Chlorobaculum tepidum TLS: one gene and its partner. The protein of the gene in region 1 interacts with the protein of each later gene in a pairwise test. Links are inferred from orthologs where the notes say so. Each region holds a gene or a part of one and is shown in the gene's direction. Other genes may lie near its edges.

What was found. The genes of interacting proteins can lie anywhere in the genome.
Region 2: the proteins of dnaX (region 1) and dnaE interact in binary tests that used the Escherichia coli proteins (3 or more experiments, as listed by UniProt). The link is inferred for Chlorobaculum tepidum TLS from one-to-one orthologs.

The regions. Positions count from the first base shown.
Region 1 is NC_002932.3:1,245,598-1,253,462, reverse strand. Bases 4,867-7,865 are described here. They hold dnaX (DNA polymerase III subunit gamma/tau), read left to right. Parts: upstream 4,867-5,434; coding sequence 5,435-7,297; downstream 7,298-7,865. Other genes in these bases: aspS (aspartate--tRNA ligase), read left to right, coding at 7,442-7,865; AYT24_RS06005 (YihY family inner membrane protein), read left to right, coding at 4,867-5,438. Outside these bases: glp (molybdopterin molybdotransferase MoeA), read right to left, coding at 1-947; moaCB (bifunctional molybdenum cofactor biosynthesis protein MoaC/MoaB), read right to left, coding at 998-1,936; AYT24_RS06020 (ferritin-like domain-containing protein), read left to right, coding at 2,235-2,729; AYT24_RS06015 (rubrerythrin family protein), read left to right, coding at 2,768-3,268; AYT24_RS06010 (Fur family transcriptional regulator), read right to left, coding at 3,508-3,873; more of AYT24_RS06005, read left to right, coding at 4,170-4,866. UniProt on the Escherichia coli protein: Part of the beta sliding clamp loading complex, which hydrolyzes ATP to load the beta clamp onto primed DNA to form the DNA replication pre-initiation complex.
Region 2 is NC_002932.3:802,137-809,832, forward strand. The notes cover bases 1-4,124. They hold dnaE (DNA polymerase III subunit alpha), read left to right. Parts: upstream 1-375; coding sequence 376-3,924; downstream 3,925-4,124. Other genes in these bases: AYT24_RS03920 (glycosyltransferase family 4 protein), read left to right, coding at 1-231; trxA (thioredoxin), read left to right, coding at 4,024-4,124. In the rest of the region: more of trxA, read left to right, coding at 4,125-4,353; trxB (thioredoxin-disulfide reductase), read left to right, coding at 4,441-5,376; AYT24_RS03940 (rhodanese-like domain-containing protein), read left to right, coding at 5,692-6,165; AYT24_RS03945 (YeiH family protein), read left to right, coding at 6,339-7,460. UniProt on the Escherichia coli protein: DNA polymerase III is a complex, multichain enzyme responsible for most of the replicative synthesis in bacteria. This DNA polymerase also exhibits 3' to 5' exonuclease activity. The alpha chain is the DNA polymerase catalytic subunit.

The DNA.
Region 1 (7,865 bases):
GAGAGGCCGTATTCGAGGAAGCAGACGAGCGCCGAGACCGGGTTGCCGGGCAACGAAAAAACGATCTTGCCCGATCCGGTCGTGCCAAAGTAAACTGGCTTGCCCGGTTTCTGCGCCACCTTCCAGAACTTCTGCTCTACGCCCAGCTCGTTGAGCGCGTCGTACATGAAATCGAACTCGCCCGTCGAGATGCCGCCTGTGGTGATGACGACGTCCGACTCTGCGATGGCCAAAGCAAGCGCCTCGCGGATCGCTTGCCGGTTGTCTCGCAACTGGCGCATCCCGACGACTTTAGCTCCGGCACCCTCGACGCACGAGGCGAGCAGCGCCAAATTGCTGTTGTAAATGGCCAGCGGTTCGATCTGTTCGCCTGGCATCCGCAGTTCGTCGCCAACCGTGATGATCGAGACGCGCGGCTGCCGCCGCACGAGCGCCACGGCGATGCCGAAAGTGGCGAACAGGCCGATCTCCGCTGGCGTGATGCGGGTGCCGGCGGCAGCGAGCAGCGCGCCAGGCTGCATTTCCTCGCCCGCGTGGCGAATGTTCGCGCCCTTTTTCGGGGCTTTGTAGAACTCCACTGCGTCGCTGCCGAAGCCGCTGGTCTCTTCGAAGGGGACGACGGTGTCAGCGCCTTCGGGAATGGGCGCGCCGGTCATGATGCGGCAGCAGGTTCCGGTTTCGAGTGGCGCAACGTTGAGTGCTCCGGCGGCCAGCTCCTGCGAGACCGGCAGCGTCACGGGAGCGCCGTCCGACGCATCGGCAATCTCGCCGAATCGCACGGCGAAGCCGTCCATTGCGGCGTTGGTGAAGCGCGGCATCGCGAATCCGGCACGGACATCTTCGGCAAGCACCCGGCCCTGGAGCTGGAGCAGCGGAACGGAGACGGTTGCCTCGATCAGGGGTGTCGTCGTGGCGATAATTTCGTGAGCTTCGTGAACGGTCGTCATTGTTTTGGCCTGTTTTTGTTTACTTTCGTGAGCTTCGTGAACGACGGTCATCATGCGTGGCCATCCCCTTTGAGCATCGGGAATGCGTGGAAGATGGCGGGAACGAGCACTTCGAGTGCGTCTTTGGCCGCGCTCGTACTACCCGGCAGGCAGACGACCACCGTGTTGCCGATTACGCCGGCGGCGAGGCGCGAAAGCATCGCAGTTCGCGTTTTCGTTTGCCCCCACCGAAGCAGCTCCTGCTCCACGCCGGGCAGTCGTCGGGTGAACTTCGGGGCAAGCGTGTCGATGGCGAGGTCGCGCGGGCCGAGGCCGGTGCCGCCGGAGGTAACGATGAACTCGATGCCCTCGCCGATCCAGGCCTCGACCGTCGCGGCGATCTCGACCGGTTCGTCGGGAGTGATGGTTAGTGCCTCGACCGCGCATCCAGCTTTTTGAAGACCTTCGCGCAAAATCGCACCGGAATGGTCGGTCGCCGTGCCTGCTGCGATGGAGTCCGACATGACGAGAATAGCCGTGCGCGGGTGATACTCTGCTGCCGACGACTTGCCGCCGGTTTTGTGGTCGAGTCGGATGGCGGAAATCTCCATCGTCTTGTCCACCGCCTTGCACATGTCGTAAATGGTCAGCGCCGCTACAGAGACGGCGGCGAGTGCCTCCATCTCGACGCCGGTCGATTCGCGCGTGATGACGGTTGCTGCAATACCGATCGAGTCGTCGCCGATCTCGAATTCGATGTCGATCCACGAAAGGTTAAGCTGGTGACAGAGAGGGATGAGTGTCGAGGTCTGTTTGGCCGCCTGGATGCCAGCGATCTTGGCTGCGGCGAGTACGTTGCCCTTCGGGAGTTCCTTTCGGCGGAGCAGCGCGATGGTTTCCGGCAGCATAACGATGCGTCCCGAAGCGCAAGCTTTACGCCGTGTTGGCGGTTTGCCGGAAACGTCCGCCATGCGAACCATGCCGTTTTCATCGAGGTGGGTGAATTCCATGATTAGCAAGATTTCGTTCGACCGGAAAACCATACCAGTTGTGCGTTCAGGCTCCGGGATTGACAATGCAGCGTCGAGGCCGGTCCTCTATTCTGTTCTTTTTGCCCCAAATATAAAAACAATCTTTAAGCGTTTTGCGATTTTCTGCGGCTTCGGCGTTTTTGTGGTTTCCGGGCAAATGCGTGGAACTCATTCAAAAAAAACGGAGTATTATGAGTAGTCACAATTCCTGTCGCTTCGAGGCGTGGGGAGAGGGATACTAACCGAAGCAATACTTTCAATCAAAATCAATATCGCTATGGGAACCAAAGGACGTGAAATCGTAGGCGATTCCATCGATCGCGTACTTGAACTGCTGAACAAGGCCTTTGCCGACGAGTGGCTTGCCTACTACCAGTACTGGATCGGCGCCAAGATCGTGGAGGGGCCAATGAAGGACGCCGTGATTGCCGAGCTGGTGCAGCACGCCGCGGACGAACTGCGTCATGCCGACATGGTGAGTATGCGCATTATTCAGCTTGGCGGCACGCCGCTCACCAGCCCGAAGCAGTGGTTCGAGTGGACCAACTGCGGCTACGAGGCGCCCGACGACAAGTTCGTTAAGATGATCCTCGAACAGAACATCTCCGGCGAGCAGTGTGCCATCACTACCTACAACAGCATCATCCAGGAGATCGGCATGAAAGATCCGGTCACCTACAACCTCGCCGTGCAGATTCTTCAGGACGAGGTGACCCACGAAGAGGATCTTCAGGCGCTCCTCGAAGACCTCGGAGTCTTCCTGCGGAAATGATTTTCAATTCACCATTCATAACTCATAATTATTCACTTATGCCGACGACACACGAAAATCTGAAGAACGCCTTTGCCGGTGAAAGCCAGGCCTTCATGAAATACACCACCTTTGCCGAGAAGGCTGAAAAAGAGGGCTTCAAGAACGTGGCCAAGCTGTTCAGAACCACCGCGCAGGCCGAGCGCATCCACGCGCAGGGCCACCTTGCCGCGGACGACGCTATCGGCTCGACCGCTGAAAACCTCGAAACGGCCATCGGTGGCGAGACCTACGAGCACAACGAAATGTATCCGCCGATGTTCGAGCAGGCCGTGGCCGAAGGTCACAAGGCCAAGCGCATGTTCGGTTTCGCCGTGGAAGCCGAGAAGGTTCACGCCGCGCTCTATCGCAAGGCGCTCGAAGCGGTCAAGGCTGGACAGGACCTGGCTGAAACTGAAATCTGGCTCTGCCCGGTTTGCGGTCACATCGAGCTTGGCGCTCCGCCGGAGCACTGCCCGATCTGTAACGTCAAGGCGTCAGCCTACATCCAGATCGCCTGATCGTTCGACTCACATCGAAAAATGTCAATGCTCTCCGTCGTGAAGCCGGGGGGCATTTTTTGTCCGGATCGGAATCATAAACGGATGTTGTAGAAAAAATAAATCGATTTCAATTATGATTTTGAGGAAAAAGCTTTATAAACGAAGAGCCTGAACGGAGGTGGGGAGATGCGCTTACGATGCCGCTTTTTTTCCCGCGCAGTTTGAGCAGATTCCGCTGATAACCATGCGCTTGCCGGTTACGGTAACGTGTTTTCCGATATGGGGGGGGGGAGTGGTACATCGTCAAGAGTCGCGTCGCAGAAATCGGTGATCTGGCCGCATCTGATACCGTGGAGATGATGGTGATTGTTGGCCTGGGAATCGAATCTCCTGGTGGAGAGCGAACAGGATTCGGCCATGTCGATTACGCCGATCTCGGAAAAGGGAAGCAGCGTCCTGTTCACCGTGTCAAAGGAAATCGTTGGCCAGGTATCGGTAATCTTCCGGTACACCCAGTCCGTCGAAGGGTGATCAGCGCAGTCCATGAGCAGTTTGTAGATGGCATGGCGCTGTGGCGTCACTTTCAGGCCGGCTTTCCGGCAGCGTTCGATGAACCGGTTCATGCGTTTTTCCTTTATACCCGATTGCTCCATTGGCTTTTTTTCGTCACGGCACGGTGACAATAACTTCCGAATGCAAGAGGTCTGCCTGTTGATATAGTCAGATATTAACAATTATTGATTTCTGCGAAAAATTTATAAAAAATACATGGGAAAACAAGTGTAACGGGATTGTGCAATGGGCTGTTTTTGTTTTGTATGCCGCGTTCTCTACCTTGCTCTAACGGCCCCTCAGCTATTATCCGTCAAGGCGCTGGATGGTAGCATTGCTTGAAACCGGACGCGATTCTATGGTGGCAATGAAAGAAAACAGCAAAGAGGAACGCGGTCGCCTGCACGGTATGGTGTGGTCGTCATCCGCTTTTTTTTCGTTCATGTGGAGGCACTTCGTTCACGACCGTGTCCTCATGAGCGCTGGTTCACTTGCGTTTCAGACTCTGCTTTCGCTTGTACCACTCATGGCGGTGACGCTGTCGATCCTGAAGGTTTTTCCGGTTTTCGCTTCGCTCAAACAGTACATTGGCGACTTTCTGTTCCAGAATTTCGCTCCCGCCCAGGGATCGATCCTGAAAGGCTATCTCTGGGAGTTCATCGATAAAACCTCTTCGCTTTCCACCGTCGGAGGTCTTTTTCTCATCGTCATCGTTCTGTTTCTGATTTCGACCATCGATCAGACGCTCAACGATATTTGGGAGGTGCAAACCCCGCGCCGGAGGTTGCAGGGTTTCACGCTTTACTGGACGGTGCTGACGCTCGGTCCAGTTTTCATTGGCACCAGCGTCCTGGCCAGCTCGTACGTGTGGTATTCGGTGTTTGCAGAGGGGGCGCTGCTTGAAATGAAAGCGCGAGTGCTCTCGTATGTGCCGGTGTTAAACTCCGTCATTGCCTTTTTTCTGCTGTACATGCTGGTTCCAAACCGCAAGGTTCGCTTCACTCATGCACTTGCCGGTGGCGTGCTTGCTGCTGTGCTTTTCGAGCTTGCCAAAAGATGGTTCACCTTTTACGTTTCGAGTTTCGCCACCTTTGAGCATATTTACGGCGCGCTTTCGGTCGTTCCGATGCTCTTTTTCTGGATATACCTCGAATGGGTGGTGGTGCTGACTGGCGCGGAGTTTGTCTTTTCACTCGGCTACTTCAGGCCTGCGGTGTGCCCCGCACGGGAGTTCGATCCCTTGCAGGGAGTGCCAGAGGTGGTCGCCGTCTTGCGTTCAGTGTGGCGCGCACAGCTATCCGGGAGTTTTATGACCGGTAAAAAACTTCTGGCATCGGAAAATAGTGGCGACCGTAGTAAATTGGGCCATGTCGTCGATTTTCTGAAGCAGAACGGGATTCTGCACAAGACCGCCGATGGTGGACTTGCCATCAGTGCAGATCTTCACGCCGTTACCTTGTACGACCTCTACACCAAGCTTCCGAGGGAGCTTTTCAATGGAGACGGGTGCGTGGATGAAGGACCGGCGAGTCGCGAATTCGAGCCGCTCCGGGCAGAGGTCCGCGAAGCGCTCAGGAGCGCGATGCAGACGCCGCTGATTACGCTGGTGAACGATTCAACGGAAAAGGATTCATGAGTTATCAGGTTATAGCGCGAAAGTACAGGCCTTCACGGTTTGCCGACATTACCGCGCAGGAGCATATTACCGGCACGATCCAGAACTCACTACGGATGGGACGAGTCGGCCACGGTTACATCTTTTCGGGACTTCGGGGCGTGGGCAAGACCACGGCGGCTCGTGTGTTTGCCAAGGCGGTCAACTGCCAGCGCATGATCGACGATCCGCAGTATCTCAAGGAGGTGACCGAGCCGTGTGGCGTGTGCGAGAGCTGCCGCGATTTCGATGCCGGGGCGAGCCTGAACATCTCCGAGTTTGACGCCGCCTCAAACAACAGTGTTGACGATATCCGTCTGCTTCGCGAGAACGTGCGTTACGGCCCGCAGAAAGGACGCTATCGAGTCTACATCATCGATGAGGTGCACATGCTCTCGACGGCGGCATTCAACGCGTTTCTCAAGACGCTAGAAGAGCCGCCGCCGCACGCGATCTTTATCTTTGCAACCACCGAGCTTCACAAAATTCCGGCCACCATCGCCTCGCGCTGCCAGCGCTTCAACTTCAAGCGCATTCCGCTTGATCGCATTCAGGGCCAGCTCCGGCAGATCTGCGACGCCGAGGGTATCACCGCTGATGCTGACGCGCTCCAGCTCATTGCGCGCAAGGCGCAGGGTTCGATGCGTGATGCCCAGAGCATTCTTGACCAGGTGATCGCCTTTGCTATCGACAGTGAGGGGGAGCGCGCCATCCGCTACGACAAGGTCTCTGAGCTGTTGAGCTACATCGACGACGAACACTTTTTCATGGTGACCGATGCCATCGCCAACGCCGATGCCGCTGCGATGCTCGAAGTGGCGGGCATGGTCAACCGAAACGGTTACGACGAGCAGGATTTTCTGGAAAAGCTGATCGAGCATTTCCGGAACTTTCTCATCATCCACAATTTACGGTCGAGCAAGCTGATCGAGCGTCCGGAACCGGTGAAAGAACGCTACCAGCGAGACGCGCTGCGGCTGACGCCAGCGGCGATCATGGCGATGACCGACTTTCTCATGCAGACCCAGCGTGAGCTGAAGTTCTATGCCGAGCATCAGTTCCGCTTTGAGCTGGCGCTGCTCAAGCTGATTGAACTGGGTAGGGGAGTCTGGCCATCACCAACCGCTTCGGCGGACGAAAAAAAAAAGCTTGAGCCTGTAGCTCCACCGTCCGCGCCCGCATCTGCTGCACCGTTCAAGCCGGAACGGTCCACCCGGCGCTCGAAAACGGCATCTTCCCCGGAATCTGGTACGGCCCCGTCCGGCTTGCCTCCGGTGCCGGAGCCGCCTCCTCTTCCGACGAAGGGGAGTGCCTCTTCGCGTCCAGCCGAATCGAAACTGGCGGCTTCCATCGACCTCGGCTCCTGGAAACAGGCCTTCTCCAAATTTGGCAGCAACGCTGACCAGCATCTACCGGCAAGAAACCGGTTGCGCGTTGAGGAGAACGTTGCCGGGACGGACAGTGGCGCGCCGGTCGCGGTGCTCGAACAGTTGCGCATGGAGTGGGGGCGCTTCCTCGAACACCTCTCGGCCAAAGGATTGCAGGTGCTGGTATCGCATCTTCACTCATCCGAGCTGATGTCGTGCAGCCCTTCGGGCGTAGTGGAGCTCGGGTGCTGCCGGAAGTTTTCGTTCGAAGAGCTTCAGCACGACTCAGCCCTACTCGAAACCGAGATGGCCGATTTTTACAGGCTGCCATTGAAACTCGCCATACGCTACGACGCCGAGCGCGACGCCTGCACCCGTGAGAAGAGCATCTTCACCATGTTCAAAGAGCTGTCGGAAACGAACGAGGTCGTGCGTTATCTGATCAGCGAGTTCGGCGGTGAGCTGGTTTACTGAGCGTAAAGGGTTTTAGAATTCGCGCAAAATTCCTGATATTCAGGGTCGTTTTTATAGAATTCTTGTTCCGGCAGTGATCGGGATTATGACATTTTTTCACTACGAGTCCCCAGGGGCTTTCAAAACGGGTTATACACGATTTATATGAGTAAAGAGCCAACAACGGCGGATGGTTTGCAGAACAGATTCAGAACGCACTATTGTGGCCGGTTGAACCGCAAGTCGGAAGGCGAGTTGGTCAGGATCGCTGGATGGGTGCATCGCATCCGCGACCACGGCGGCCTGATCTTCATCGATCTTCGCGACCATACCGGCATCTGCCAGCTCGTGGTGCTGCCTGAAAACGAAAGCCAGTTCAAGCTTGCTGAAACGCTGCACTCCGAATCGGTGATCTCCGCCGAGGGCAAGGTGGTGCTTCGTTCCGACGAAACCGTTAACCCGAGGCTCGCATCGGGCGCTATCGAGGTGGTCGTCAGCTCAATCCAGATCGAAAGCAACGCTGATCCGCTGCCCTTCCCGGTGGCCGACGACATGCCGACCTCTGAGGAGCTGCGTCTGAAATACCGCT
Region 2 (7,696 bases), 440 kb from region 1 along the record:
TGCGGCTCCAGCCCTGAGGTGATTACTCACGGCGTCACCGGTTTTATTTGTGATAGCCAGCTCGATTTCATCAGGGCGATCCACAATATTGGCACGATTTCACGAATTGCGTGCAGGCGTGAATTCGAGCAGCGCTTTACCCTCCGTCACATGGTTGACAATTATGAAACCCTGTACCGAAAAGTCATTGCTGCTTCATCGGCCACTGATTCACTCTCTTCGCTGCCATAGCCAAACAATGGTCAGGAGCTACCTCTCGAAGCTCAATTTTGATCTTGCAGGAACGGCTCGAAAAGTTATTATGATGGATGACGTGCCGGGACGGAGGATGATTTCCGCGCCGTCCGGCGATTGCAACCTGACTTGAGAAGCGCCTTGGAGTTCGTTCATCTTCACACCCACACCCACTATTCGATGCAGAGCAGCCCGATCTTTCCGGGCGATCTTTTCGCGGCCTGTAAAAAGCAGGGTATGACGGCGGTTGCCGTGACCGATTACGGTGCGATGTTTAACATGCCGGAGCTGTTCGGTCAGGCGAAGAAGGCTGAGGTGAAGCTGATCATGGGGGCGGAGATTTATCTGGCTGGCACCGGCTCGCGTGACAGCGGCAAACCGGCTACGCTCATCCTGCTCATTCGCGACGACATCGGTTACCGCAACATGTGCGTCATCCTGTCACGGGCAGCGCGGGACGGCTTTTCCAACGGGTTACCGCACGTGGATCGCTCCGTGCTCGAAGAGTGCCGCGACGGGCTGGTCTGCCTCTCGGCGGCGCACTCCGGCCTGATTGGTCGCGCGCTGCTCTCCGGCAATGAAACCGAAGCTGCGAATTTCGCGAACTATTATCGCGATCTTTATGGCGAGCACTTCTACCTCGAACTCCAGAAGCATGGTGCGCCGTACGAGGAGCAGCTCGTGCCGGGCACCATCCGCCTCTCGGAACAGCTCGGCATTCCGCTCGTGGCGACCAACAACGTGCACTACCTCGACCGGCGTGACTCGGGCTGCTACCGCGCCATGATCGCCAACCGCACCAAGCAGCGGCTCAACAGCCAGAATCTTCAATGCCTCCCAGGCCACGAGAACTACTTCAAGTCGGCTGCGGAGATGAGCTTGCTCTTCGACAACGCTCATGGCGAACTCGACAACACGGTGAAGATTGCCGAGGCCTGCTCCTACACCTTCATCAACAAGGATCCGCATTTGCCGAAATTCCCGCTTCCCGAAGGTTTCGACAGCGAGAAGGAGTATCTGCGCCACCTGACCTGGGAAGGGGCAAAGGAGAAGTACGGCGCAGCGGATGGCACAATTCCGGAGGAGGTGAAGGCGCGCATCGAACTGGAACTTGGCGTCATCGAGAAGATGGGTTACAGCGCCTACTTCCTGATCGTCAGCGATCTCATCGCCGCGTCGCGAAAAATGGGCTACTCGGTCGGCCCCGGACGCGGCTCGGCGGCGGGCAGCATCATCGCCTACCTGACTGGCATCACCCGGATCGATCCGTTGAAGTACAAGCTGCTGTTTGAGCGCTTCCTCAATCCGGAGCGTATTTCAATGCCCGATATCGATATCGATTTTACGCCGGTCGGCAAGCAGAAGGTTCTCGATTACACTGTGCAGAAGTATGGTGCAGAGAGCGTGGCGAAGGTTGTCGCCATCGGTACGCTTGGCGCAAAGGCGGCCATCCGCGATGCAGGGCGCGTGCTCGACGTGCCGCTCAAGGCGGTCGACCAGCTCGCCAAGCTGGTGCCGTCGAGGCCGGGCACGTCGCTCGAAGACGCCTTCCGTGAGGTCAAGGAGCTGAAGCGGCTCGTCGATACCGATCCGCAGTACCAGCAGCTCGTGCAGTACGCGCGGGCGATGGAGGGGCGGGCGCGTAACGTCTCGATGCACGCGGGTGCGGTGGTCATCACCGATGGCGCGCTCGAAGAACAGGTGCCGCTCTACGTTTCCAACAAGATTGAAACCGAGGAGCGCAAGTACGCCGACGAGTTCGATCAGAACGACATCGACGGCACGAAGGCCGAAAGCAGCGACGAGAAGCAGGTCGTCACCCAGTTCGACAAGAACTGCATCGAGCAGGCGGGCCTGCTCAAGATCGACTACCTCGGCCTCGAAACCCTCGCCGTGATCGATGAAACCCTGCGGCTCATCAAGAAGCGCCACGGCATCGACATCGATCTCGAAAAGGTGCCGATGGATGACCGCAAGACCTTCCGCATCTTTCAGGAGGGCAAGATGGCCGGCATCTTCCAGTTCGAGTCCTCCGGGATGCAGAGCTACATGATGCGCCTTCAGCCAACCACCATCGGCGACATCATCGCCATGAGCGCCCTCTACCGTCCGGGCGCGCTCAACGCCGTGATCGACGAGCACCGCAACGCGGTCGATCTGTTCATTGACCGCAAGCACGGTCGCGAGGAGATCGACTACATGCACCCGATGCTCGAGGAGATTCTCAAGGAGACTTACGGCGTCATCGTCTATCAGGAGCAGGTGATGCAGATTTCGCAGGTGATGGGGCGCTTCTCGCTTGGTAAGGCGGATAACCTACGCAAGGCGATGGGTAAGAAGGATCCGAAGCTGATGCAGAAGTTCAAGGAGGAGTTTGTCGAGGGCGCGGCGAGCATCGATGTCAACAAGGCGCTCGCCACGCGCATCTTCGACCTGATGGCCGAGTTCGCGGGCTACGGTTTCAATAAGAGCCACTCGGCGGCTTACGGCGTACTGGCCTACTGGACGGCCTATCTCAAGGCGCACTACACCATCGAGTTCATCACGGCGATTCTGAACAGCGAGATCGGCGACACTGAGCGCATGAAGCATCTTACCGACGAGGCCAAGGGGTTTGGCATCTTTATGCTTCCGCCGTCGATCAACAAAAGCGACGCGCTCTTCTCGGTTGAAGAGCACAAGGGGCGGCCTTGCATCCGCGTCGGCCTTAGCGCTATCAAGCAGGTGGGAGGGGGAGCGAGAGCGGTGGTGGCTGCGAGACTGCGGCGCGATGGCAAACCCTTCCTCAACCTTTTCGATCTAACCGCCTCGGTTGATCTTCGCGCCATGAACCGCAAGGCGCTCGAATGCCTTATTCAGGCCGGAGCGCTCGACGAGATCGATCCCAACAGGGGTAAGTTGCTTGCCAACGTTGACAAGGCGATCAAGTTCGGGCAGATTCAGAACAAGGCGGTGACGCTTGGCCAGGGAGGCTTTTTCAACGATGACTTCAGCGACGGGCAGGCGGGCGTACACTATCCCGACCTCGACAACGCCGAGCCGATGCCGGAGAGCGAGAAGCTTCAGTACGAGAAGCGGCTGGTCGGCTTCTACCTGAGCCACCATCCGCTCGACCGCTTCCGGCGCGACTGGGAGGCCTTCGCCAGCCTCACGCTCGACAAGCGCGACGTGACGCCGTCAAAGCTCTACAAGGCGATTGGCGTGATCGTTTCGGTCAAGCCCTATCAGGATCGCAAAGGCAAGCAGATGCTCTTCGGCGTGCTTGAAGATTTCACCGGCAAGGCGGACTTCACGGTTTTCGCCAGCGTTTACGAGCAGTATCACCATATGCTCAAAACAGACGAGGTGGTGATGCTCAGCGTTGAAGCCGAGGTGAAGGACGGCGGCCTTAAGCTGCTGGTGCGCGAGGTCGCGCCGCTCAAGAAGGTGCGCTCCGCACTGGTCAAAAAGGTGGTGCTGCGTATCGATGCCGACGACGCCAGTCAGCTCGGCAAGCTGCAACAGGTGCGCGAAATTTTCGAGAAGCACAAAGGTGGCACGCCGGTCGATTTCGAGGTGCGTGCCACCATCGGATCGTGCAACGAAACCCTGAAGCTCTTTGCCCGCAACACGCCAATCGAGGCCGATGACGAGGTGCTCGACCAGCTCGAAGAGATTCTCGGGCCGGATAATGTTAGAATTACGGGATAAATTTCAGGCATTTGTTGCCAAGTTGCATTTTATTCAATTATATTTGCACAGAGTAATGGTATGTCTCTTATCAATTGTTAACCCTTTATTTGAGAACTTATGAGTGGAAAATATTTCGAGGCGACTGACCAGAATTTTCAGGCAGAAATTCTTAATTCCGATAAAGTTGCGCTGGTCGATTTCTGGGCTGCATGGTGTGGTCCGTGCATGATGCTCGGCCCGGTCATCGAGGAACTTGCCGGTGATTACGAAGGCAAAGCCATCATCGCCAAACTCAACGTCGATGAGAACCCGAACACCGCCGGCCAGTACGGCATCCGCAGCATTCCCACCATGCTGATCATCAAGGGTGGCAAGGTTGTTGACCAGATGGTTGGCGCTCTGCCTAAGAACATGATCGCCAAGAAGCTCGACGAGCATATCGGCTGATCTTCCATCCGTTTCTATTCTTTGCTATCCCGGTTCAAGCCGGGATAGTTTTGTTATAATCCCAACCCTACCTCCCGGAGACAAACGATGGACAAAGATATCAGGGACGTCGTCATCATCGGAACCGGCCCTGCCGGATATACTTCTGCCATTTACACCGGACGGGCCAATCTCAAGCCGCTGGTCATCGAGGGGCCCCAGCCCGGCGGGCAGCTCATGATTACCACCGATATCGAGAACTTTCCCGGTTTTCCCGAAGGCATTCCCGGCCCGGAGCTGATGGGCAGAATGCGTGAACAGGCAGCACGTTTTGGCGTCGAGTTCCAGTTTGGCAGCATCACTGAAGTCGATGTGTCGCGCAGTCCCTTCTCTCTGATGCTCGACAATGGCCAGGAGATTCTCGCCAGAACGCTCATTATTGCCACCGGGGCGAACGCCAAATGGCTTGGCATCGAATCGGAGGAGAAGTACCGCGGGCGCGGCGTATCGGCGTGTGCAACCTGCGACGGATTCTTTTTTCGCAACTGCCGCGTGTTCGTGGTTGGCGGTGGCGATACGGCGATGGAGGAGGCGCTTTACCTCACCAAGTTCGCTTCGGAGGTTGTGCTGGTGCATCGCCGCGAGGAGTTCCGCGCTTCCAAGATCATGAGCCTGCGGGCGAGCAAGAACGAGAAGATCACCACGATGCTCAACCAGGTGGTCGATGAGATTCTCGGTGACGATATGAAGGTGACCGGCATCAGGCTCAAAAACGTCAAGACCGGCGAGCTGACCGAACATGCCTGTGATGGCGTTTTCATAGCGATCGGCCATGAGCCGAACGCCAAACTTTTCAAAGGCCAGCTCGACATGGACGATTACGGCTACATTCTCACCAAAGATCACTCCACAGAGACCAGTGTCAAAGGCGTTTTCGCCTGCGGCGACGTGCAGGACTTCACATACCGCCAGGCTGTTACTGCCGTCGGCACCGGCTGCATGGCCGCCATCGAAGCCGAACGGTTCCTCGAATCGATACGTTGACCGTTATCCCTTGTCCGGCAAAACCGGGGTTTTGAAGCTCCCGGTTTTGCCTTGCTTTTGCTTTGCCTGAAGCGGTCTCGGTTCAGCCTCCCAACGTAAAGGGTTTTATCGCAATTAGCTTGTCCTGGGTTGTATGCCTGCCGGTGCGTTGAGTAGTATATTTACTCCTGTCCGTCGGCAGAGTGAGTAAGTGATGATATTCTGCGTCATAGCAGAGTCTTTCTGTTTGTCTTAAAGGGATTTTCGTTTGTCAGGCAAGGGAGAGCTTTTCTTTTTTTGTGTTTTGAGCGTATTAACAATAACAGCTTATCAGCTATGGTTCGTTTTATAGAACTGGTTCGGCATTGTCTGCTGGATGTCAGGGAAATCCTGCCGTGGGACCTTGTGGATCGTTTGAAAGAGAATCCCGGCCTGCTCATTCTCGATGTTCGTGAGCCGAACGAATTTGATGCCATGCACATTGCCGGTTCTCTCAACGTGCCGCGCGGCATACTCGAGTCGGCCTGCGAATGGGACTTCGAAGAGACGGAGCCTGAACTGGTCAATGCACGGCAGCGCGAAATAGTGGTGGTTTGCCGGTCGGGCCATCGCAGCATTCTTGCCTCGCATTCACTGCAAGTACTGGGTTATGAAAACGTCGTTTCGCTCAAATCGGGACTGCGCGGCTGGAACGACTACGAGGAGCCGCTGGTGAACAAGGCGGGCGAGGTGGTCGATCCTGATTTTGCGGATCAATACTTTACTGCCAAGCTTCGAGCCGATCAGATGCGCCCCAAGAGAGCTTCCTGAAAGGTCTCGGTGAGCTTATGTTACTGTGTGATCATATAGTGATTTTTCTTCTTGCCTTCGAGCGTTCTTTTTTTATTTTTATTCCGCAATCTCACGATTGTTTTCATCGAAGAGCACCTGGGCTCAGCATTCCGGGAATCAGTAACACACATTGACATTAAAGGAGGAGCCTGATGGGGAACAAGACGCACGACCATGACGAGGTCATTGATAAATCGTTGAAACATGTCGATACGGAAATTCCAACCGAGGAGCAGATTCACGAGGCTGAAAAATTTGGATTCCACGGCCAGGTTCAAGCGGCAAAAATCAGGTTTGACAGATACTTTCCCGGTGTTCTGGCATCGATAACCGTTGCGGCCGCGGCTACCTTTCTCTCTGATCACTACGGCGCGCCGACGATGCTCTTCGCGCTGCTCATTGGCATGGCGTTTCGTTTTCTCTCCGAAGATGAGAGCCGGGCGCTGGTCGGCATCCAGTTCGCTTCCACCACAGTGCTTCGCATTGGCGTTGCGCTGCTCGGTATGCGCATCACCCTCGGTCAGATCCAGTCGCTTGGCGTTAAGCCGGTTGTGATGGTCTTTTTCTCGGTACTGCTCACTATTTTGTTCGGTCTGGCGCTCTCCAAAATGATGGGGCGCGGGAAACGTTTCGGCGTACTGACCGGCGGCAGCGTTGGCATCTGCGGCGCTTCCGCAGCGCTGGCTATTGCCGCCGTTTTACCCCAGGACGAGTACAGCGAGCGCAATACCATTTTCACGGTCATCAGCATCACCGCGCTGAGCACGCTGGCTATGATCGCCTATCCGGTCGTCGCTCAATGGTTCGGGCTCGACCATCAGGCCGCGGGTATTTTTCTCGGTGGTACGATTCATGACGTAGCGCAGGTGGTCGGTGCCGGTTATTCCGTATCGGAGCAGACCGGTGACACGGCGACCGTTATCAAGCTGCTCAGGGTGTCCATGCTGGTGCCGGTCGTATTTATTCTTTCACTCATTTTTCATAAGAGAAACCAGAAAGACGGAAATGCGCCCAGGCGCACGCTCCTGCCGCCATTCATCATTTTCTTCGTGCTGTTTGTCGGAATCAACAGCCTCGGCGTTGTGCCTAAACCGGCCACTCAGTTCATCAACGATGTCTCCCGCTGGTGCCTGGTTACAGCCATTGGTGCACTCGGCATGAAAACGTCGCTGAAATCGCTGTTCGAGGTTGGCTGGAAGCCGGTTTCGATCATGATCGCGGAGACGGTGTTTCTCGCTGTGCTTGTGCTCGGCTCGGTGGTCTGGATGTCATAACCGTGCCCGGCGGTGTGCCAGTTACTTGGTCAAAAGGCTATGGGTCGGCAGAAAAAGAATGCATGCTTTTTGGTACGTTTTTCTTGCTTGACATATGCGTTGCGTATGGTTTTTGCTTTGACCTGAACGGGTTTATTTGTTTTACCTTGATCAATTATTTTTTTTGCCAAATTCCTATTGCGTTCACTGGGCCTTTGAATGGACAAGGCTTTCACCTGAGAGCCGCAATACACCCC